3 regions of the Microbacterium sp. 1262 genome follow, and region 3 is predicted to be linked to each of the others. Evidence: predicted binding sites of a transcription regulator. Region 3 holds the regulator's gene; each other region holds the start of a gene.
What was found. The regulator LexA, encoded in region 3, represses DNA repair genes until DNA is damaged. The targets are predictions, from matches to a motif close to TCGAACANNTGTTCGA.
Positions count from the first base shown of each region.

Region 1 (7,058 bases), 1.5 Mb from region 3:
TCGGCACCGAAGATGACGCCGTCGAAGAAGCCCTTCTGGAACGGCGACCAGGCCTGGAGCGTGATGCCGTTGATGCGCGAGTAGTCGACGAGTCCGCCGCCGTCACGGGTGATCGAGTCGTCTTCGCCGGCCATGTTCGACGCGAGCCCCTGGGCGATGATCGTCGAGTGCGTGATCGACAGCTGCACCTGGTTGGCCACGAGCGGCTGGGTCACCGCCGTCTTCAGCAGGTCGATCTGGCGGGGCGTGTGGTTCGAGACGCCGAAGGCGCGGACCTTGCCCGAGGATTCGAGGTGGTCGAACGCGCGGGCGACCTCGTCGGGCTCGACGAGAGCATCGGGACGGTGGAGCAGCAGCACGTCGATGCGGTCGGTGCCGAGCGCTTCGAGCGACTCCTCGGCGGAGGCCACGATGTGCTCGTACGAGTGGTCGAAGTGCCAGTCGTCGGCGACGATGCCGGTCTTGGTCTGCAGCGTGATCTCGTCGCGCTCGGATGCCGTGAGCTTGAGCGCTTCGGTGAAGCGTCGCTCGCACGCGTGGCGCGACGAGCCATAGAGGTCGGCGTGGTCGAAGAAGTCGACGCCGACCTCGCGGCAGCGGTCGTAGAGGGCGCGGATGTCGCCGTCGGAGAGCTCCTCGATCCGCATCATGCCCGCGACGACGTTGGGGACCTGGATGTTGCTCTGACCGAGGGGGACGCTGCGCATGATTCTTAGTATGCGCCGCGGGAGCAGGACGCGCGGCGGGGGCATGCCACGATGGGCGGATGCCGGTCGTCGAGTCGCGTTGCGTCGTTCCCGTGCCCGTCGAGGTCGCGTTCGCGGTGTCGCAGACGCAGGGCGAGGTGCGGAAGCGGTGGGATCCCTTCATCCGGCGACAGCACCTGATCAGCGCGGATCGGCCCGCGAAGGGCGTCCGCACGTACACGGTGCAGCGATTCGGGCTGGCGATGGAGAGCGAGTACGTCTCGTACAACCCGCCGTCGAACGTCGGGATGAAGATGACGAAAGGCTCGTGGTTCTTCGCTCGGATGGGCGGCGGATGGCGGTTCAGTCCGGTCGAGGGTGACCCCTCGCGCTCGCTCGCGGTGTGGCGCTACAACTTCGCCTGCCGTCCGGCGTGGCTCGCGCCGCTGGCGGAGCGCATCGGCGCGATCATCCTGCAGCGCGACATCGACCGGCGGATCGCGGGGTTCGCACGTGGATGCGAGGATCCGGTCGTGCTCGCCGAAGCGGAGCGCATCCGGGGCGTGTGACTGCGCCGGACGGCGCCGGGCGGCGCCGGCCAGCGCCGGCCAGCTCAGAAGGGCGGTGGCTCGTCCCTGCCCGCCCCGGGTGGTGGCGCCCCGCCGGTGTCGGGAACGAAACACACTGACGGTATCGGTGCGTCTTCGCGGTACACCCGACCCAGGGGTGAGGTCCATTCCAGGGCTCCGCCGCCAATCTGCCTGACCTCCCATTTCGTGAATTGCTTCATCGAATGGTGTCGTTGGCACAGGTGGGCGAGGTTGAAGATGTGGGTGTGCCCGCCGAGGGCGTAATCGATGGTGTGGTCGAGTTCGCATCGGATCGCGGCTCTGCGGCATCCGGGGAATCGGCAGTGCTGATCGCGCGCTTTGAGTAGGCGGCTCATCGCCGAGGTGGGCCGGTAGGTGTCGACTTCGACCGGGGTGCGGGTGACCGGGTCGATGAAGAGTCGGTTCCAGATTTTGGCGCGGCCGGCGAGCTTGCGGGCGGTGTCGGCGTCGATGAGCGCGGCGCCCACGAGCTCGGCGGGGGCGTCGTCGACGCCGGTCACCGTCTCGGATGTCAGCGTCACCTGGACCTGCGCCCGGATCGCACCCAGCGGCCCGGCGGCGTCGCTGCCGTTCGTCGGGTCGACGACCGGGGCGCCCCCGAGCAGCAGGTCGCCGAGGATGTCGGCGCGCAGCTGATCCATCGTGCGGACATCGGGCGCGCCACCATCGGCCGGCGCCGCAGCATCCGCCGCCGCAGAACCCTCACCCGCCGCGGAGCCCTCACCCGCGGCAGCATCCCCAGCCGGACCATCCGCAGGCGCCTCCCCGGCGGCGGCACGAGCGTCTTTGACGGACTGCGCCATGACGGTGAGGCGGTCGTGGATGCCCGCGGCGATGACCGTCGGCAGGGTGGCGCCGAGCTCGGACATGCCGTCGGTGCCGTGGGTGACCCAAACTCCTCGCTTTGCCGCGGCGGTGCGGTGTCGCTCGGCGAAGGACTCCGACCCCATCCGGGCGGCGAGGTTGCGGAGCGGCTCTCGCACGCGCGAGGCGATGTCGCGCTCGCAGATCAGGATCGCCTGCCGCGCGTAGTCGTCGCGGATGTCGTCGGCGAGGCCGCATCCCATGCGGACGACGACGTCGACGTGGTCGCGCGTGATGCGCTGCTGCTCCCATGCCTCGAACACAGCGGGGTAGTCGTCGACGATGGTCAGCGCGTGGTCGATCTCGCTCTGAGCGCGGCGGTCGTGCGACCGTCGCACCCCGGCGATCTCGGCGGCGATCGAGCGCATCTCCATGTCTGATCCCATGCCGCGCGGCCGCTCGCCGGAGCGCGCCGCGACGCTCAGAGCGCTGCGCCCCGCCTCAGCGAGCGCACGGGTCATGGCGATGTTCGCCGCGTGGAGCAGATCGTCTGCGTGAGAGACCCGGTCGACGATGCCCGCGTACGGCGAGCTCGACGAGCCGGAATCCGGTTCGTGCGCGCTTTCGCCGTTCGTTGTCATGTTCCCATTATTGCCAGGGGGTCGGACATTCGTCTCGAATATCCGTACATCTGTGGAGAACAATTTTGCGGCTCGGTTGGGGAGGAATGGGCGGCCCCGGCGGAGCCCGTTTCTCTACAGCGAGCTCCTGGATTTGTCGTTTCTCCATGACGAATCGAGGGATAAACCGGCAGACGGGCCGGTTGGCAGTGCCGACTCACGTGGTAGTTGCGGTGGAAATCGCGAGTGCCACGGCGGGGACGATCAGCACGAGGCTTGCAACGGTCCACGAGATCACCTCCGCGGCTCGCGCCCACCCTTCGCCGCGCTCTTCCGGCGGTGAGACCGTGGCGATCTGTTCGCGCGCTGCGGCGGCGAGTATCAGCCCGAGGGGGAACACGACGCTGACGAACGGACTGATGACAGCGAGCCGGTTCAACGGCAGCGTCGCAGGGCGCCTGCTCTCGTCCCGCAGGACACCGTCGTGGAGCCTGTTCGCCTTGCTTTCTGCGAGCTTGATTGCAATCGCTCGGAGAAGCCGGCTCTCGGCGGGACCATCGTCGGAGCGCGGCCGCCGTCGCCGGCCGGTGAGATAGAACGCCATGCCGGCGTTGCTGCAGGTGACGACGGCGAATCGAAGAAGAGCGTCGGCCGCAGCGCGGACCGGGTTCGTCCCGTCGGCCGATTCGATACTCGCGATGACGATCGTCCCCGAGACGCCGACCACGGCGAGGATGAACGGCAAGAACGCGGGTGTGAGCGGTGACCACCGGCGGCGAGCGGCCGCCACGAATGTGTCGTACACGGCAGCCGTGACGAAGACGGCGAAAGCCGCCAACGCGGCGGCGCGCGCCACGACCACGTCAATGTCGGCAGGTGTGACCGCGTTGAGCACGAGGAGCTGAGCAATCACAAGACCGACGATGCGCGCAATGTCGCCGATCACCCCACGCACGGATGACGGCCCCGCGCGGAGCTTGAGCGCGGAAAGGGCTGCGCGCTGTTCTTCCGCGGCAATCTTCCGGCGCGTGCGACGCACAGCTGGGTCGGTCGGTGGGAGGGGGACTGCCGCAGCGGCGTCTGCCGCGAATAGCGCTAGGAGGATTCCAATAGCTATCGGGCCGAAGCCGCGCACCAGGTCGATGCCGGTCGGCGCGGATTCGATCATGTAGGGGATGGCGATGTAGATGCCCAAGCCGAGCGAGGTGGGCACGAGCAGCGCGGCGATCAGTGTGAGTAGTTGCTGCCGTCCTGCCGATGCTGTGGGCTGTTGAAGCGCCCCGGGGTCTCGTACGGCGAGTTGCAGAGTGGTGACGAACAGGCCGACGACACCGAACGCGGCGAGTGCGTCGCCGCCGTCGAACCGTGGCAGGACGAGCCGCGGCGCGTCTGGGTTGAGCTGGGTGAGGGCGAAGAGTGAGACGAGCGCGAGGACGGCGACTCCGCGACCCAGCGTTGCGCCCAGAGTCCGTGCGTACTGCGAGAAGTCCTCGTCATGGGCTCGCAGCAAGTCGGCGAGATCGTCCGCGACCGATTCCTCTTCGGCAACCGGATCGGTGTCGGCGGGTGCGCTCAGCGAGGCATCCCGACGCGGCCGTCGGCTACGCAAGAGCATTGTCGCGAGGACTCTCATAAGGCGATTCTGCCGGTGGGCGCCTCGCCGCCGTGACGGCGCCGGGCATGTGACTTTGCCCGTCAGGTTGCGCCGATGTCACTCGCGTGGACGCGCGAAAGGCACGCAGGTGACCGTGATCGCTAGAGTGGCGCCGCGGAGACATGCGGTCGCTTCGGCAGACGCGGCAGCGGCCGCTCGAGCCGGGCGGTGACCGATTGGACGTGATGCGACGGAGTGCGGCGCGAAGGCCGCGCCGCCTGTTCGTCGCGACCGTCGGGTGCGTCGCCCTCGTGCTCGCGGTGAGTGCATGTTCGCAGGGACGCGTCGACCCGCAGGAGTACGACCCGTACACGGTGGCGCAGCGTGCGGATGCCGCGGCGGCGGCCGAAGCAGCGCTTTCGCGCGCGGCGGGCGGGGTCGTGCTGACCACGGAGACCACGGATGTCTGCTCGCCGGGGCAGAGGAACTGGTGGGTCCAGGATCTCAGCGCGTGGACCTGCTCGCGTTCCTCTCGATGGCTCGTTGCGGCTGCGAGCGGCGACCCGGGGGAGGTGATCGCCGGATACCGGGCTCATCTGACCGACGCCGGATGCACGGTCGACGAATCGTCATACGGGATGGTGGAACGCTACTGGGCTGACTGGGGAGTCGCGGGGATGGATGAGAACGGTGACCCCTACACCGTCGACGACCTTCCCTCGGCGTCTGCGATGTGCGACAACCAGTCGGTGGGCATCGCTTTTCGGACGCCCGCTGCGGTGCGGGCCCCTGCCCCCGCGCTGTCATCCTCACTCGTGGTCGAATACGACGCGTTCGAGCTCGACGCGGTGACCGGCGCCGGAATACCTTTCGTGGTCGTGCTCCGCACAAGCCGGGGCTACCACTCCGTCGACTGGACGGGCGAGATCAGCGGGAAGGAAGGGGATGACGCGGAGTCGGACTTCCCGCCCGGCTGGTGCGCCTGTTACAGCGGAAGCGACTGCGACTGCCCAGGCGGATAGGGGCGTCACGGGTGACGGCCAAGCGCGGTCGGTCAGCGCTTACGGCGGCTGCGTTTGCGGCCGTACGCGGCCGCCGTCGCGATCGCGGCGACGGCGAGCAACGCGGTGATGAAGAAGACGGTGGTGTCGACGGTGGCTCCCCACGGTCGTCGGGTCCGTGCCACGCTACGCGGACGACGGATGCCGCGGCCGGCCCGGTGGCGTCGAAGCTCAGTGCGAGCGCAACGAGGCCGGTAGTGGATACGGGTGGTGCCCCTGGGTTTGCTCAGGATCACTGCGCACACGGCTCGAGAGGCGTATCGTCGCGTCTCGTCGGGAGGTGGGTGCCGACGCGCGTTGATCAGGGGTGGTCAACGGACGGGGAGAAGATGCGCAAATACCGGGTGACTCACATCTACGACGCAGCCGACGGCTGGCGCCAGGTGCGGCCCTTCGTGCTGACCGCAGAGATCCGCGACGAGCTCGTGCGAGGTGGATGCAGCATGGTGCGAGTCCGGTCAGGGCTCGCGCATCGCAAGCTCTCACTGATCCGCGTGCGCGACCTGCGGTGAGGTGGGCGCGCCGAGATCGGTGCAGGCTAGGGTCTGGTCCCGTGAGCGAGACCGGGGAGACGGGGCGTGAGAGCGCAGAGCGACGCCTTGCCGTCATCTACGGCGAGCTGAGCACACTCGCGTAACCCGGCCTGAGCGTGGAGCGATGCGCCCCTCGCCCGCCGCGAGGAGCTGGAGCGTGAGGCTGCGGACCTTCGCCGGTGATGGGGTCTGGGCGATCGCCGAGGTGTCGGCGGCGATGCGCCGGGTCCGGTTGTGAAGCTGCTGCGACGCCGGGGGCGTTTTCGGCCGGACCGTGGTTCGCCGTGGCTTTGATACTCGCCGCGCTTTGGCTAGCGCTCGTGCTCAGGTGGCTGTTGAGCGCGATCCGCGATCCGGGCGTCACGACTGTGCCGATCGCGGCGAAGGCCTACCGCTCGCTGCCGTGTGGGGTGCCATCGTGGTGAGCGCGATAGTGCACCGGCGCAATCGCAGGCGTAGGTCGGACGAGACGGCGTCGTCTGGTCAGACGCTCGGCTCGTGAGCGCGGCGGCTTGACTATCGCGATCTTTAGGCAATGAAAGCGCAACGGCACCCGAGCAATGAGCATGAGCATTGCATTTCCGCTCGTCCTCGATATGGCGAAGAGTCTGGCCGGTTGGATGCAGGGCTGATCATGCAGCGACTCCGGGTGAGGGTGGGCAACCCGGACCTCCCTGGCGTAATGGCTAAGTTCCGTCAGCGGACCGGGTCGGGGGTGCTCTTCCGAGCGGTAATGCGCGTTTCGAGCCTCCGGCGCAGCTTCGCGAGGGGGCGCTCGACGCCGAGATACATGAGCTGGGCGATACCGATCGTGATGATGAGGGATGTGAGGTCGACAGCCGGCGCAACCGGGACGAACAGGGCGACTAGCGCAATCACAACACGGTGAAGCAGATAGATCGAGAACGACAATAGGCCTAGGTGGGTGACCCACCGATTGTTGAGGATCCGACCGAACACGCCTTCGGGGTGAATGACGACGAACCAGAAGATCGGCACTAGGCACAGGTAGATGACGGAATCGGAAATGGTGAGGCCGAATGTACGCGGCGCGAGTGCGGCCGCACAACCGATCATCGTCGCAAGCGGGGCGGCGACGTACCGAATGGAACGGTCGCTGGCGCCGAAGGGAATGCCATCGCCGAGGGC
Region 1 covers NZ_JBEPKU010000001.1:3,089,761-3,096,818, forward strand. The annotation lists gene ABIC53_RS14840 (aldo/keto reductase) at 1-707, opposite strand, end outside; gene ABIC53_RS14845 (SRPBCC family protein) at 767-1,255, shown strand; gene ABIC53_RS14850 (HNH endonuclease signature motif containing protein) at 1,300-2,742, opposite strand; gene ABIC53_RS14855 (hypothetical protein) at 2,939-4,336, opposite strand; gene ABIC53_RS14860 (hypothetical protein) at 4,498-5,337, shown strand; gene ABIC53_RS14865 (hypothetical protein) at 5,370-5,501, opposite strand; gene ABIC53_RS14870 (hypothetical protein) at 5,706-5,888, shown strand; gene ABIC53_RS14875 (acyltransferase family protein) at 6,606-7,058, opposite strand, start outside.
Region 1: a site for LexA is predicted at 2,777-2,792, ahead of ABIC53_RS14850 (HNH endonuclease signature motif containing protein). Genes of this name have one in related genera too.

Region 2 (7,058 bases), 1.1 Mb from region 3:
GCTGTCGGCGCACGGTTACAACGTGCACGATCACGTGAACGCTCACGGGCGCGGGCTCGCGGATGCCGCGGACGCCGCGACGGGGTGGGTCGCCGACCCGGCATCCTTCCCCTACTACACGGGCGACCCGGCGAAGCTCGCGAACGTGCGCACGATCGATTACCTGCGTGACGCGGGGTTCACGGCGCACAGCATGAGCTACTTCGAGCTCGCGCAGAACCACTTCCCGACCGACGAGCGCGCAGCGCTGCTGGCCGAGGAGGGGCCCATGACGACGATCCACTCGGCGCCGTACCTGAGCCTCACCCACGGTGGACTCGCCGACGTCACGGCGGCTCCCGGCGAGGGTGAGCCGGGCGCGGGTGAGCCGGGTGCGGGAGAACCAGGAGGGGGAACCCCCGGCGACACGGGTTCGCCGGGAGGCTCGTCGGGAGGGTCGTCGGGCACCGGTCCGGCCGGGGCGCCGGGCGGTAGCTCGGATGCCCGGGCGGTCGGCTCGCTCGCGGCATCCGGTGGTGAGGTCTCGCCCGCGCCGCTGGCGCTCGCGGCAGGGCTGAGCCTCGTCGGCCTGCTCCTCATCGTCGCCCGGGTGCGCCGGCGAGCGGTCACGACGCGGCGCTGAGCCAGGTCTGCCGCGGTCCCGCATGCAAGGGATCGCGGCAGACGCGCCGTGCCGGCGGCATCCTCGACGGCGTGTCGGATCGGATGCCGTGCATCCCGGTACCGGTCAGAGCGTGAGCAGCACCTTCGTCGCGCGGCGCTCGTCCATGGCCCGGTAGCCTTCGGCGGCGTCGTCGAGGGGCAGGGTCAGGTCGAACACGGCACCCGGGTCGATCGTCCCCGACATGATGAGGTCGATCAGTTCGGGCAGGTACTGCCGCACCGGGGCGGGGCCGCCGTGCAGGTGCACGCCCGATCCGAAGAGCTCGGCGCCGGGCAGCTCGACGTCGTGCGAGACGCCGACGTAGCCGACGTGGCCGCCGGCGCGGGTGGAGCGGATCGCCTGCATCATCGATTCCTGGGTTCCGACCGCCTCGATGACGGAGTGCGCGCCGAGGCCGTCGGTGAGCTCCTTGATTCGCGCGACGCCGTCGGCGCCCCGCTCTTCGACGATGTCGGTGGCGCCGAAGCGGCGGGCGAGGGCCTGGCGGTCGGCGTGACGCGACATCGCGATGATGCGCTCGGCCCCGAGCTGCTTGGCCGACAGGATGCCGAGAAGTCCGACGGCGCCATCGCCGACGACCGCGACGGTCTTGCCGGGGCCGGCCTCTGCGGCGACGGCGGCGAACCAGCCGGTGCCGAGCACGTCGGATGCCGCCAGGAGGCCGCGGATCTGGTCGTCGGTGGGCTCGCCCGGGACGACGACGAGGGTGCCGTCGGCGAGGGGCACGCGCAGGCGCTCGGCCTGCGAGCCGAGGCGGCCCATGGGAACGCGGTCGACGCAGTGCGACTGGTAGCCGTCGCGGCAGATCTCGCACGTGTTGTCCGAGGCGATGAACGAGCCGACGACGAAGTCGCCGACCGAGAGCCCGCTGACGTCGTCCCCGATCTGCTCGACGACGCCGACGTACTCGTGCCCCATCGGGATGGGACGCTCGATGGGGTCCTCGCCGCGATAGGGCCACAGGTCGGAGCCGCAGATGCAGGCCGCGGCCACCCGGATGACGGCATCCGTGGGCTTCTCGATCGTCGGGTCGTCGCGTTCCTCGACGCGGACGTCGCCGGGGGCGTGCATGATGACTCCGCGCATGGTGGCTGTCCTTCCGTAGCGGTTCTCCCATTCCACCTCATGCGACGGCTGCCGGGGTGCTTCTGGCCTCCGGTGCGGCATGCTGGCATGATGCGGGCGCTCGCGGTGATCGAACGGCACCAAGCGGCGATGTTCCTGGTGGCGCTGGTCGTGGGCGGGGTCGTGGGGCTCGCGATGCCGCGCTTCGCTGAGGCGATCGAACCGGCGCTCACCCCCGTGCTGGGCGTCCTGCTGTTCCTCACGTTCCTCTCGATCCCGCTCGTCGGGCTGCGGGAGGCCGTCCGTGACGCACGGTTCATCGGGGCCGTGATGGTCGCGAACTTCGTCGCGGTCCCGGTGGTCGTGTGGCTGCTGTCGCGGTTCGTCGCCCATGACGCGGCGCTTCTGCTGGGCGTGCTGCTGGTGCTGTTGACACCCTGCGTGGACTACGTCGTCGTCTTCGCGGGCCTCGCTGGAGGATCGCGTGAGCGGCTGCTGGCGGCGACGCCGCTGCTCATGATCACGCAGCTGCTGCTTCTGCCCGCGTACGTGTGGGCGATGGCCGGGGGCGAGGCTGTCGCAGTCATCGATCCGCGCCCGTTCGCCGAAGCGTTCGTTCTGCTCATCGTCGTTCCGCTTGCGCTCGCCGCCGTCGCGCAGGCGGCAACGCGCCGTTCGCCGCGCGTCGGGTCGGTGTCGTCCGGGCTGCTGCGTGCCATGGTGCCGGTGATGATGCTGACGCTATTCGTCGCGGTCGCCTCGCAGACGGCCGCGGTCGGGGATGCGATGGTGTCGCTGGCGCCCGTCGTGCCGATCTTCGTCGCGTTCGTGCCGTGCGCAGTGATGGTGGGGATTGTCGCGGGCCGTCTGGCCGGACTCGATGTCTCGCGCCGGCGGGCGGTGGTCTTCAGCACTGTGACGCGCAACTCTCTCGTCGTCCTGCCGCTCGCACTCGCCCTGCCTGCGTCATTCGCGTTGACTCCGCTCGTAGTGGTCACGCAGACGCTCGTCGAGCTCGTCGCGATGGTTGTGCTGGTCGCGGTCGTGCCCCGGCTCATGCGCGGCCGCGGCGCGCAACGGTCAGGGTCGGCGGGGTGAGACCCCGCCCGGAGCGGCGCCCGCCGCGGGGGTCGTCGTCGTGTCGACTCGAGCGGTGAGCGAGACGACGTATCCGGATGTCGTGTCGCCGGTGACGGTGGCCAGCTGGAGGGCGCCTGCATCGTCGCCGAACACGTTGTCGGAGGCGAGCGAGACCTGCGCAAGATTGCGCGCGGAACCGCTGTAGGCGGGGAGCGCGTAGACGGTGCTGCAGACGTCCCCGGGGAGGGCGACCTGTGACGTCGCGATGGCATTCGCGGCGTCGGTCATCGCCGCCGCGTCCGGGTAGACCTCGAAGTGGATGTGCGGCCACCGGCCCGTGTAGCAGGCGGGAATGATCGAGGTGAAGGTGACGACGCCGGACGCGTCGGAGACCTGCACCCCTCGCAGGTAGGTCTCGTTCTCGATCCCGTTCGAGTACATCGAGTACCCGCCGTCGGCGTCGCAATGCCACACGTAGACGGCGGCCCCGGCGAACGGCACGTCACCTCGAGCGGTGTCGAGGATCGTGAGCCGGAGGGTCATCGGCACGCCGTCCGCGGTCGCGCCGCCCTCCAGGGACGATCGGATGTCGCTGCGGACGATGCCGGAGCGCTCGAGGATGTCGGGCCCGTTCGAGCCGTCGCCGGGGTAGGGGCCGGCGGTCTCGTCAGGGATCTCGCCGGCGGGCAGGCCCGAGTTCGCGACGGCTGTCGCGGACGGTGTTGCGGTGGGTGTCGCGGTCGGTGTCGCCGTGGGTGATGCGGCGGGCGAGGCCGTCGCCGTGGGAGTGCAGGCCGCGAGAGCCGCGGCGCCCAAGCCGAGGCCGGCGAGGCTCAGCATGGAACGCCGGGTCATCAGCGTGCGGATGTCGAACGGGGCGCCCTGATCGACGACCTCGTCGTCGGCGCGGTCGAGCAGGCGGCCCTCGTAGGCCGGTCCCGCGGGCGTGTGATCGGGTTCGGGGATGCGGCTCACGTCTGACTCCTCGGTCGGTTGTGCACCGAGCATCGCCCACCAGCCCATCCGTATCGTTGGATAGACCTATGCGCCGGATATGAGACCCACGCGAGACCGCCGCGCTGTCAGAAGGGTGGTCTCTCGGGAGGTCCGCCCGTGTCGATGGTGAAGCAGACGGCGGGTATGGAGACGTCTTCGCGATACACCCGGCCGAGGGGCGAGGTCCATTCGAGAACCCCGCCGCCGACCTGTCGGACTTCCCATTTCGTGAATTGCTTCATGGAGTGGTGTCGCTGGCACAGGTGGGCGAGATTGAAGATGTGGGTATGCCCACCCAGGGCGTAATCGATCGTGTGGTCGAGTTCGCAGCGGATCGCGGCCCGGCGGCATCCCGGGAACCGGCAGTGCTGATCCCGCGCCATCAGGAGCTTCTTCATCGAAGCCGCGGGCCGGTAGGTGTCGATCTCGACCGGGGTGCGGGTGACCGGGTCGATGAACAACCGGTCCCACTCGCTGACCTGCCCGGCGAGCTCGCGCGCCGTATCGGCATCGATCAGCGCACCCCCGACGGCTTCGGCGGGGTTCTCGTCCTTGCCTATCAACGTCTCCGCGGTGACGGCGACCTGAACGCGGGCGCGGATCGCGCCGAGCCCACCAGCTCGGTCCGTTCCGTAGGTCGGGTCGACCACGGGCGCCCCGCCGAGGACGAGGTCACCGAGGATGTCGGCCCGCAGCTGATCCATGGTCCGCGTATCGGCGGGCTCGCCGGCCCCCGCGGCATCCGCCGCCGAGCTCTCCGCGGCATACGCCCCGCCCGCCCCGGCGCCCTCCGCCCCGGCGCCCTCAACCCGCGCGTCCTTCACCGACTGTCCCATCTGCGTGAGCCGGTCGAGCATCCCCGCGGCGATGACGGTCGGAAGGTTGGCGACGAGGTTCGACATCCCGTCTGTTCCGTGGAACACCCGCACGCACCGTTCCGCGACCGCGGTCTTGTGTCGCTCGGTGAAGTTCTGCGGGTGCAGCCGGGCCGCCAAAGCCTCCAACGCACCCCGTACCCGCGACGGCACATCCCGCTCACAAACCGCGATCGCCGCTTCCGCGAACGAATCCCGCACCTCATCCGGAAGCCTCGCGCCGACGCGCACGACGACATCGACGTGTCCGCGTTCGATCCGCCGCTGGGCCCACGCCTCGAACACGGCCGGGTAGTCGTCGATGACCGTCATCGCGTGGTCGATCTCACCCTGCAACCTGCGGTCGGTGAGTCGCGCCATCCCGGCGGCCTCGGCCTCGGCCGCGACCGACCGCAGCTCCATGTCCGACGCCATCCCACGAACTCCGTCACGGTGCGCCTCACGCAACGCCGACCGGCCCAGCTCCGCCAACGCACGAACCCGCGAAACACCAGCCGCATGGAACTGGTCGAGCGCTTCCGCGAACACGGAGAACGCCTCGGCGTGCGGCGACGCAACTGCGGCGCCATCACGCGCGAGCCCCCGACCGCCGTTCGATGTCATGTTCCCATGATGTCAGCATCCTCCGACATCCGCATCGGATATTTGTTCCACGGTGGATAAGTCGCTGAGCAAGCGAATTGTGCAGGAAACGCCCAACCTGCCGACGACAAAAACCACGAAAAGGCGGCATAAACGCGCTGACCCATCGTGCTGTCAAGAGGATGCGGCCGGGCAGACGCCGCGGGCACCATCGCACCATGAGCGAAGACGACCAGACGCGGCACGACTTCCGCGACGCCGTGAACATGAGCCCCGCCGAGCTCGAGAAATGGCTCGACACCGACGAGTCGAAGGAGGTCGGTCAGAAGGACGGCGGCGGTGAATCGACGGGCCACCAGTCGGGCCGGCGCATCGTCGACCTCCTGCGCACCAAAAAGGACGACCTCACCGAATCGGACCTGAAGCACATGCGCAAAGTCGTCGGCTACGTCAACCGACACCTCGCACAGCGCCCCTCGGGCGACACCACCGAGACCGCCTGGCGCTACTCGCTCATGAACTGGGGCCACGACCCCGCGAAGAAGTGACCGCCTCCGCCGAGCAGGCCTCCGCCGAGCAGGAGAATGGAACCGTGAGCATCCCCGCGTCCTCCGGTCTGACCGAGCTGCCCGACCCGCGATTCGTCCTCGTGGGCGAGGACGGCCACCGCATCGCCACCTACTCGTGGGGAGAGGACGACCTGCCGACGGTGGTCGTCGTGCACGGCTTCGCGTCGAACACGAAGGACAACTGGGTCTCGACCGGTTGGGTGCGCGACCTGCAGCGCGCCGGCTTCCGCGTCCTCGGCCTCGATCAGCGAGGACACGGTGCGAGCGACAAGCCGCATCGTGCCGCCGACTACGACCTGCACCAGCTCGCCTCCGACGTCGAAGCGGTGCTCGACACGTACCTCGTAGACACGGCGATGTACGTCGGATACTCCCTGGGAGCGCGCGTGGGCTGGGAGGTGCTGCAGGACTTCTCCGCGCGCATCACCCGCGGCGTGCTGGGCGGCGTGCCCGACGGCATCCCGCTCGCCCGCCTCGACATCGATCAGGTGCGCGCGCTCGTCGAGAACGGTACCGAGGTGACCGATCCGGTCACGCAGAACTACGTGCGGCTCACCGAGCGCGTTCCCGGTAACGACCTGCGCGCGCTGCTCGCGATCGCCGGCGGGATGCGCGCCTCGGGCACGGTGGACCCCGACCCCGCCAACGCGCCGGAGCAGCCCGTGCTGTTCGCCACAGGTTCTCGTGACGCGATCATCGAGGGATCGAAGGCCCTCGCCGCCGCCACCCCGCAGGGACGCTTCGTCGAGATCCCCGATCGGCATCACTTCAATGCGCCCGGCTCGCGGGTGTTCCGTCAGACCGCGATCGAGTTCCTCACCGGAGGATGACGCGGCGGCGGACGTCGCCTCACGACGACGCCCGTCGGTAGGCGTCGCCGAGCCAGCGGTCGTAGGCCAGCCACGGCTCGGATGCCGCTGCCCGCAGCGTCTCGATGTGCGCGGTCAACGGACCGGTGAGCGTGAACCACTCGCCGCCCTCTCGCAGTGCCGCGAACTCGCGGTGTCGCTGCTGTTCGAGGGGCCGACCGCCGCGCTCGAATGCGAGGAGCTCGTCATGTCGGATGGCGGCGAGCCGCTGCCGTGGCCGCTCGCTCGTACCGATCTTCACGCGGGCGCCGAATCGCAGGTAGTAGACGACGGCCACGACCGGGCGGGGCAGGTCGGCATCGAAAGCGTCGCCGAGTCGCCACCCGCAGCGCCCGCAGATCCAGTGGTCCGTCGCGGT
Region 2 covers NZ_JBEPKU010000001.1:2,783,114-2,790,171, forward strand. The annotation lists gene ABIC53_RS13230 (alginate lyase family protein) at 1-622, shown strand, start outside; gene ABIC53_RS13235 (zinc-dependent alcohol dehydrogenase family protein) at 728-1,750, opposite strand; gene ABIC53_RS13240 (bile acid:sodium symporter) at 1,838-2,827, shown strand; gene ABIC53_RS13245 (intradiol ring-cleavage dioxygenase) at 2,810-3,784, opposite strand; gene ABIC53_RS13250 (HNH endonuclease signature motif containing protein) at 3,892-5,283, opposite strand; gene ABIC53_RS13255 (DUF3140 domain-containing protein) at 5,481-5,810, shown strand; gene ABIC53_RS13260 (alpha/beta fold hydrolase) at 5,855-6,661, shown strand; gene ABIC53_RS13265 (GIY-YIG nuclease family protein) at 6,681-7,058, opposite strand, start outside.
Region 2: a site for LexA is predicted at 5,318-5,333, ahead of ABIC53_RS13250 (HNH endonuclease signature motif containing protein). Genes of this name have one in related genera too.

Region 3 (7,058 bases):
CTGACGCGCAGGCTGTGCGGGATGCCGACGTCGCGGACGAGGATGCCGCGATCGTAGAGCGCCTGCCAGGTGGCGCGCGGGTCGTCGACCCCGTCGAACAGGACGAAGTTCGTCCAGCTCTCGTAGGCGTGGTACCCGAGGGCATCGAGCGTCGCCGACATCCGATCGCGCTGCGCGACGATCTCGTCCACCATCCGGAGCATCGTCGACGAGTGCGACAGCGCGGCTGTCGCGGCCGCCTGCGTGAGGGCGCTGAGGTGGTACGGCAGGCGGACGAGACGCAGAGCGTCGATGAGGGTCGCGTCGGCGGCGAGATAGCCGACGCGCGCACCGGCGAAGGCGAACGCCTTGCTCATCGTGCGCGAGACGACCAGGCGCTCCCGCTCGCCGAGCAGCGTCAGCGCGGAGGGGCTCTCGCGCGGCGCGAACTCCTGATAGGCCTCGTCGACGATCACGATTCCGTCGGTGGCGTCGTACACCGCCTCGATGACGTCGAGACCGAGCGGCGTGCCGGTCGGGTTGTTGGGCGCGCAGAGGAAGACGACGTCGGGGCGCAGTTCGGAGACTTGTGCCGCGGCGGAGGCCGGGTCGAGCGTGAAGTCGGGGCCGCGCGTGCCCGCGACGTACTGCGCGCCGGTGGCTCGCGTCAGCAGCGGGTACATCGAGTACGTGGGGCCGAAGCCCATGGCGGTACGCCCCGGGCCGCCGAAGGCCTGGAGCAGGTGCTGCAGCACCTCGTTCGATCCGTTCGCGGCCCAGATGCGATCGGGGGTGAGGCCGTGACCGAGGTACTCGGCGAAGGACTCGCGGAGGTGCGTGAACTCGCGGTCGGGATAGCGGTTGACGTCGCGCAGGGCACGGGCGACGGCATCCAGGATGTCGTCTGCGACCTCTTCGGGAACGGGATGCGTGTTCTCGTTGACGTTCAGCGCGACCGGAAGCGGCGCCTGCGGGGCGCCGTACGGGGTGAGGCCTCGCAGATCGTCTCTGAGGGGCAGATCATCCAGACTCGGGCTCATCCCACCCATGCTAGGCCGCGTCCGAGTCCGGCGTGGCCGCACCCCAGCTTCTGCGCCGAAGACGGCGGGCTTCAGCTCGCGGCGTCGTACTCGGCGGGGATGGCGAGTGTCTGGCCTGCCTCGAGCTGACCAGAGCCGAGGGCGTTCAGCCGGATGATGGCGTCGACAACGTCACGGGGGTCGGCGGCCGGCGCCACCTCTTCAGCGATCGACCAGAGCGATTCGCCCGACATGACGGTCACCGTCGTGAACGACCCCTCGGGCGCGCCCGCCTCGTTGGACGCGAGTGCTCCCCCGCCGGAGAGCACGGCAGCGGTGACGGCGACGACGGCGGGAAGCGCGGCGATCGCTGCGATGACGCGGCGTCCACGGCGCGTCAGGCGCAGACGGGTGCGGGGGGCCGGTGCGAAGCGGGCATCGATCGTGGTCATGACATCTCCTCGGGAGCGGTAGGAAGATTCGCTCCCGCCTCTCGGCCGGGAGAGACGGGTGCGAACTTCGGTTCCGAACGTATCTTCGATATTGTGTGGTGTCAACCACCCACCGAAATCGGAGACCGATCGAAGAGACACGCGGAGCGTTCCGTGATGTCGCTGTCGGATCGGGCTACCTTTTCGACAGCGAGAGCCCACCACGAACCTCCGACATCGGGTCGGGGACGGGGCGCGACGACAGGAGACCGGCGGTATGAGCGAGAAGCCGCAGACGCGACGACGCAAGAATCTGAGCGATAAGCAGCTCGCGATCCTCGAGGTGATCCAGCACGCGATCGCCCGCAACGGCTACCCGCCGAGCATGCGCGAGATCGGCGACGCCGTCGGCCTCAAGTCGCTGTCGAGCGTCACCCACCAGCTGAACCAGCTCGAGCTGAGCGGATACCTCCGCCGCGACCCCGGCAAGACCCGCGCGATGGAGGTCCTCATCGACCTCCCCGGCACGGCCGGCGAGAACCCCGCCGACGCCGCGCCCGCCCTCGGCGACGCCGCCCTCGTGCCGCTCGTGGGCCGCATCGCGGCGGGCGTCCCGATCACCGCCGACCAGCAGGTCGAGGAGATCTTCCCCCTGCCGCGTCAGCTCGTCGGCAAGGGCGAGCTGTTCATGCTCAAGGTCGTCGGCGACTCCATGATCGACGCCGCCATCTGCGACGGCGACTGGGTCGTCGTGCGGGCACAGGCGACCGCCGACAACGGCGAGATCGTCGCGGCCATGCTCGACGGCGAGGCCACCGTCAAGACGCTCCGTCAGCGCGACGGCCACACCTGGCTCCTCCCCCGCAACTCGGCGTTCGAGCCGATCCTCGGCGATGACGCCACCATCCTCGGCAAGGTCGTCGCCGTCCTCCGCACGGTCTGACCTCGCCGCACCGACGGAACTGCGGGAGGGGATGCCGCGACTCGGCGGCATCCCCTCCCGTCGTCCGGCACGACCCGGATCCGCTCGCGTAGCGTGGCGGTATGTCGCAGCAGCAACTCCCGTACGGTTCTTGGCCCTCCCCCCTGACCGCCTCGTGGGCCAGCGCGTCCTCGTTGCGCCTCGACGGCGCGCGCTTCGTCGGGGATGAGATCTGGTGGGGCGAATCCCTTCCCGATGAGGCCGGTCGCGTCGCCGTCATGCGCCGCCGCCGCGACGATTCTGTGGAGGTCGTCCTCCCCGCGCCCGGGAACGCGCGATCGCGTGTGCACGAGTATGGCGGCGGCGCCTGGACGGCGTCCGACGACGGCGAGCTGTTCTTCGTCGACAAGTCGGACCAGCGCATTCGACGCCTCCGCCCGGGCGGCGAGCCCGAGGCGCTCACCCCAGAGGAGAGCGGCACCCACTACGGCGGTCTCCGCTGGCAGCACGGCGCGCTTCTCGCGGTGCGCGAGCGCGAGCACCCGGGGCGCACTCCCGAACGACACATCGTGCGGATCGACGGCGCGAGCAGCGATGAGAACGCCGCGAGCGGCGACGAAGCGGGAGTGACGGAGCTCGCCGGGGGCAGCGACTTCGTGGCTCAGCCGGCACTGTCACCCGACGGATCACAGCTCGCGTGGGTGGCGTGGGATCACCCGGACATGCCCTGGGACCGCACCCGCATCCGTGTCATCGAGCTCGACGCCCCGGATCGTGTCCGCGAGGTGGCCGGCGGCAGCACGGCCGCGCTGCAGCCGGAATGGGCATCGGACGGCCAGCTGTTGCTGCTCGACGAGCCGAGGGGGCGCTGGAACCTCCATCGCGTCGACCCCGCGACCGGCGCGGCACCCGTCGCGGTCTCCCCCGCCGACGCCGACACGGGTGGAGGCCTATGGGTCCTCGGCACCCGGTGGTACGCGCCGCTCGACGACGGCCGCGTCGTGGCCGTCCGCACGCACGGCTCGGACCAGCTCGTGATCGTCGACCGCGACGGCGGCGCGATCCCGCTCCCCTTCCCCGCCACCGCTCGACTGCAGATCGAGGACGTCCGCGGCAGCCGCGCCCTCGTGAGCGGCGCCATGCCCGGGGCGAGCGGGCTCTGGCTGGTCGATCTCGACAGCGGCGAGACGACAGCGGTGCGCGGCGGTACCCCCGATATCGACGAGGCATGGATCCCCCATGCCCGTCAGATCACCACCGAGGGTCCCCACGGCCCGGTGCACGCCTTCGCCTATCCGCCGACGAACCCCGATGTCACGGCGCCGACCGACGAGCTGCCGCCGTACCTCGTCTGGGTGCACGGCGGGCCGACGTCGCACGTGGGCGGCACCGCCGACGCCAAGGCGGCCTACTTCACCAGCCGAGGCATCGGCGTGCTCGACGTGAACTACGGCGGGTCGACCGGGTACGGCCGGTCGTACCGTGAACGGCTGAAGGGCCAGTGGGGCGTCGTCGACGTCGATGATGTCGCGGCGGCGGCACGCGGCCTCGCCGCCGACGGACTCGCCGATGCGTCACGGCTCGCGATCGAGGGCGGGTCGGCCGGTGGCTGGACCGTGTTGGCGGCGCTCGTCGGCACGGACGTGTTCGGCGCGGGCGTCTCGCGCTACGGCGTCGGCGATGCCCGCGCCCTCGCGGCCGAGACCCACGACTTCGAGGCGCGCTACCTCGACGGCCTGATCGGTCCCCTTCCCGAAGCGGAGCACGTGTACATCGAGCGCTCGCCGCTGAGCCACGCCGAGGGGTTCCGCGTGCCGCTGCTGCTTCTCCAGGGCGACGAGGACGCGGTCGTGCCGCCGGCGCAGGCCGAGGCCATCCGCGACGCACTCGTCGCGCAGGGCGTGCCCCACGCCTATGTCCTGTACGCGGGCGAGGGGCACGGGTTCCGACGGACCGAGACGATCGTGAACGCTCTGGAGAGCGAGCTGGCGTTCCTCGGTCAGGTGTTCGGTTTCGACACGCCCGGCGTCGCGCCGATCGAGCTCGACTGAGCCCGGCGACCGCCTGGCGCTGATACGCCTGTCAGGCCGGCGGTGCTGTTGAGGCCTTCCGCATCCGCGGCGGGCTCACCAGCACCGCCGAGCCTGCAGGTGTATCGCCGACCGCGGGCTCAGACGGCGTAGGGCGCGAGCTCAGCCGCGAGACGCTCGGAGACGTGCGCGTGCACGGCCGTGCCGTCCTCCTCGTGCGAGGTGGCGACGATGTGGCCGCTCTCGTGCACGGCCGAGATCAGGTCGCCACGGTCGTACGGCACGAGAGCGCGCACCTCCACCGCCGGCAGCGGCAGCGCATCCTCGATCGCGGCGCGCAACTCGTCGATGCCCTCACCCGTGCGCGACGACACGAAGTGGGCCGTCGGCTCGAGCCCGCGCAGCAGCAGCCGCGCATCGTCGTCGACGAGGTCGGCCTTGTTGAAGACGACGAGCTCGCGGGTGGCGCGAGCGCCCACGTCGCCCATCACGTCGCGGACGGTCGCGAGCTGCGCGGCGGGGTCGGGATGCGAGCCGTCGACGACGTGGACGATGACGTCCGCGCCCGAGACCTCCTCGAGCGTGGACCGGAACGCCTCGACGAGCTGGTGCGGGAGATTGCGGACGAAGCCGACGGTGTCGGTGAGCGTGAACACGCGCCCGTCGGCGGCCTCGGCCCGACGCACCGTGGCATCCAGCGTCGCGAACAGAGCGTTCTCGACCAGGACACCCGCGCTCGTCAGCCGGTTCAGCAGACTCGACTTGCCGGCGTTGGTGTAACCGGCGATCGCCACCGAGGGGATCGTGTTGCGCCGACGCTCGGCGCGCTTCGCCTCGCGCGACGGCGCGAACTCGCGGATCTGCTTGCGCAGCTGCGCCATGCGGGTGCGGATGCGGCGCCGATCGAGCTCGATCTTCGTCTCACCGGGACCGCGCGAGCCCATGCCCGCACCGCCCGCGCCGACCTGGCCACCGGCCTGGCGGCTCATCGACTCGCCCCATCCGCGCAGACGCGGCAGGAGGTACTCGAGCTGTGCGAGCTCGACCTGGGCCTTGCCCTCACGACTCTTGGCGTGCTGGCTGAAGATGTCGAGGATGACCGTGGTGCGGTCGATGACCTTGACCTTCGCGACATCCTCCAGGGCGCGCCGCTGGCTCGGTGCCAGCTCGGTGTCGGCGATCACGGTGTCGGCACCGACGGCGGCGACGAGGTCGCGCAGCTCGGCTGCCTTGCCGCGTCCGATGTAGGTGGCGGGGTCAGGATGCGGTCGCCGCTGCAGAACGCCGTCGAGCACGACCGCACCGGCGGTCTCGGCCAGGGCCGCGAGCTCGCGCAGCGAGTTCTCCGCGTCCTCGTGCGACCCCTGGGGATACACGCCGACGAGCACGACGTTCTCGAGTCGCAGCTGTCGGTACTCGACCTCGGTGACGTCCTCGAGCTCTGTGGACAGACCGGGGACACGGCGCAGCGCCGCGCGCTCCTCGCGATCCCACTGGTCGCCGTCGGTGTCTCCGTACGACACCGTCGACTCATCCTGCAGCGCCTGCGCGCCGCCGAAGACGCGGATCGACGAGCGCGTCTCCGCGCTCGCGAGCACGCGATCGACCGGGTCCACCGCGATGTCGCCGTCGCCGTCGGGGGTGGTGATATGCGTCATAACTCTCTTCCCGGGATGCCCGTGCCCGGGCATCCGTGAATTCTAGTCTCCCGCCGGTACGTCCGGCTCCGATACGCTCGGATGCATGGGGAGCGATCATTACTTCAGCGCGTCCCCGTCCAGCGAACAGAACCTCCGCCGTATCCGCGTGACCCTCGCGGGTCACGCCGTCGAGGTCACGACCGCGGGCGGGGTGTTCAGCCCTGACCACGTGGATTCGGGTACAGGGGTTCTTCTGGCCAATACTCCCCCGGCACCGTCCGGTGGGGATTTCCTCGACCTCGGCTGCGGCTGGGGGCCGATCTCGCTGTCGCTGGCTCTGGAGTCGCCTCACGCCACGGTGTGGGCCGTCGATGTCAACGAACGGGCCCTCGACCTGGTGCGACGCAACGCCGCTGATCTGGGACTCAGTAACATCAACGCCGTCCTGCCCGACGATGTTCCCGACGACGTCGTATTCCGGACCATCCGCTCCAACCCGCCGATCCGCGTGGGCAAGAACGAGCTCCACGGGATGCTGCAGCGCTGGATACCCCGTCTGGCTGAACGCAGCGACGCGTGGCTCGTCGTGCAGCGCAACCTCGGTTCGGATTCCCTCCAGCGCTGGCTGGCCGCGACGTTCGACGACGGCTACGGCGTCTCGCGCGCCGCGACCGGACGCGGATTCCGCGTGCTTCGGGTGCGCCGGCACGGCACTCCCCCGACGGGCGCGATCGAACTGCCCTGACCACGAGCCGTCCGGAAACCGCGGCGCTCGGATCAGTCGGCGAGGGTGACCTGCCCCGAGAAGACCAGCGTCGCGGGGCCCGAGAGCAGCACGTGCTCGCCATCGGCCTGCCGCACGATGCGCACGCCCAGCGTTCCGCCCGGCACGTCGACGGTCCAGCGGTCGGGTGCCGCAGCCCCGGCCCAGTGACGCACGGCCAGAGCGGATGCCGCGACCCCGGTGCCGCACGACAGGGTCTCTCCCACGCCGCGCTCGTGGACGCGCATCCGGATGGCCCCGACACCGTTCTGAA
Region 3 covers NZ_JBEPKU010000001.1:1,637,521-1,644,578, forward strand. The annotation lists gene ABIC53_RS07850 (histidinol-phosphate transaminase) at 1-1,019, opposite strand, end outside; gene ABIC53_RS07855 (LysM peptidoglycan-binding domain-containing protein) at 1,091-1,450, opposite strand; gene lexA (transcriptional repressor LexA) at 1,707-2,372, shown strand; gene ABIC53_RS07865 (prolyl oligopeptidase family serine peptidase) at 2,474-4,402, shown strand; gene hflX (GTPase HflX) at 4,522-5,850, opposite strand; gene ABIC53_RS07875 (class I SAM-dependent methyltransferase) at 6,125-6,766, shown strand; gene dapF (diaminopimelate epimerase) at 6,799-7,058, opposite strand, start outside.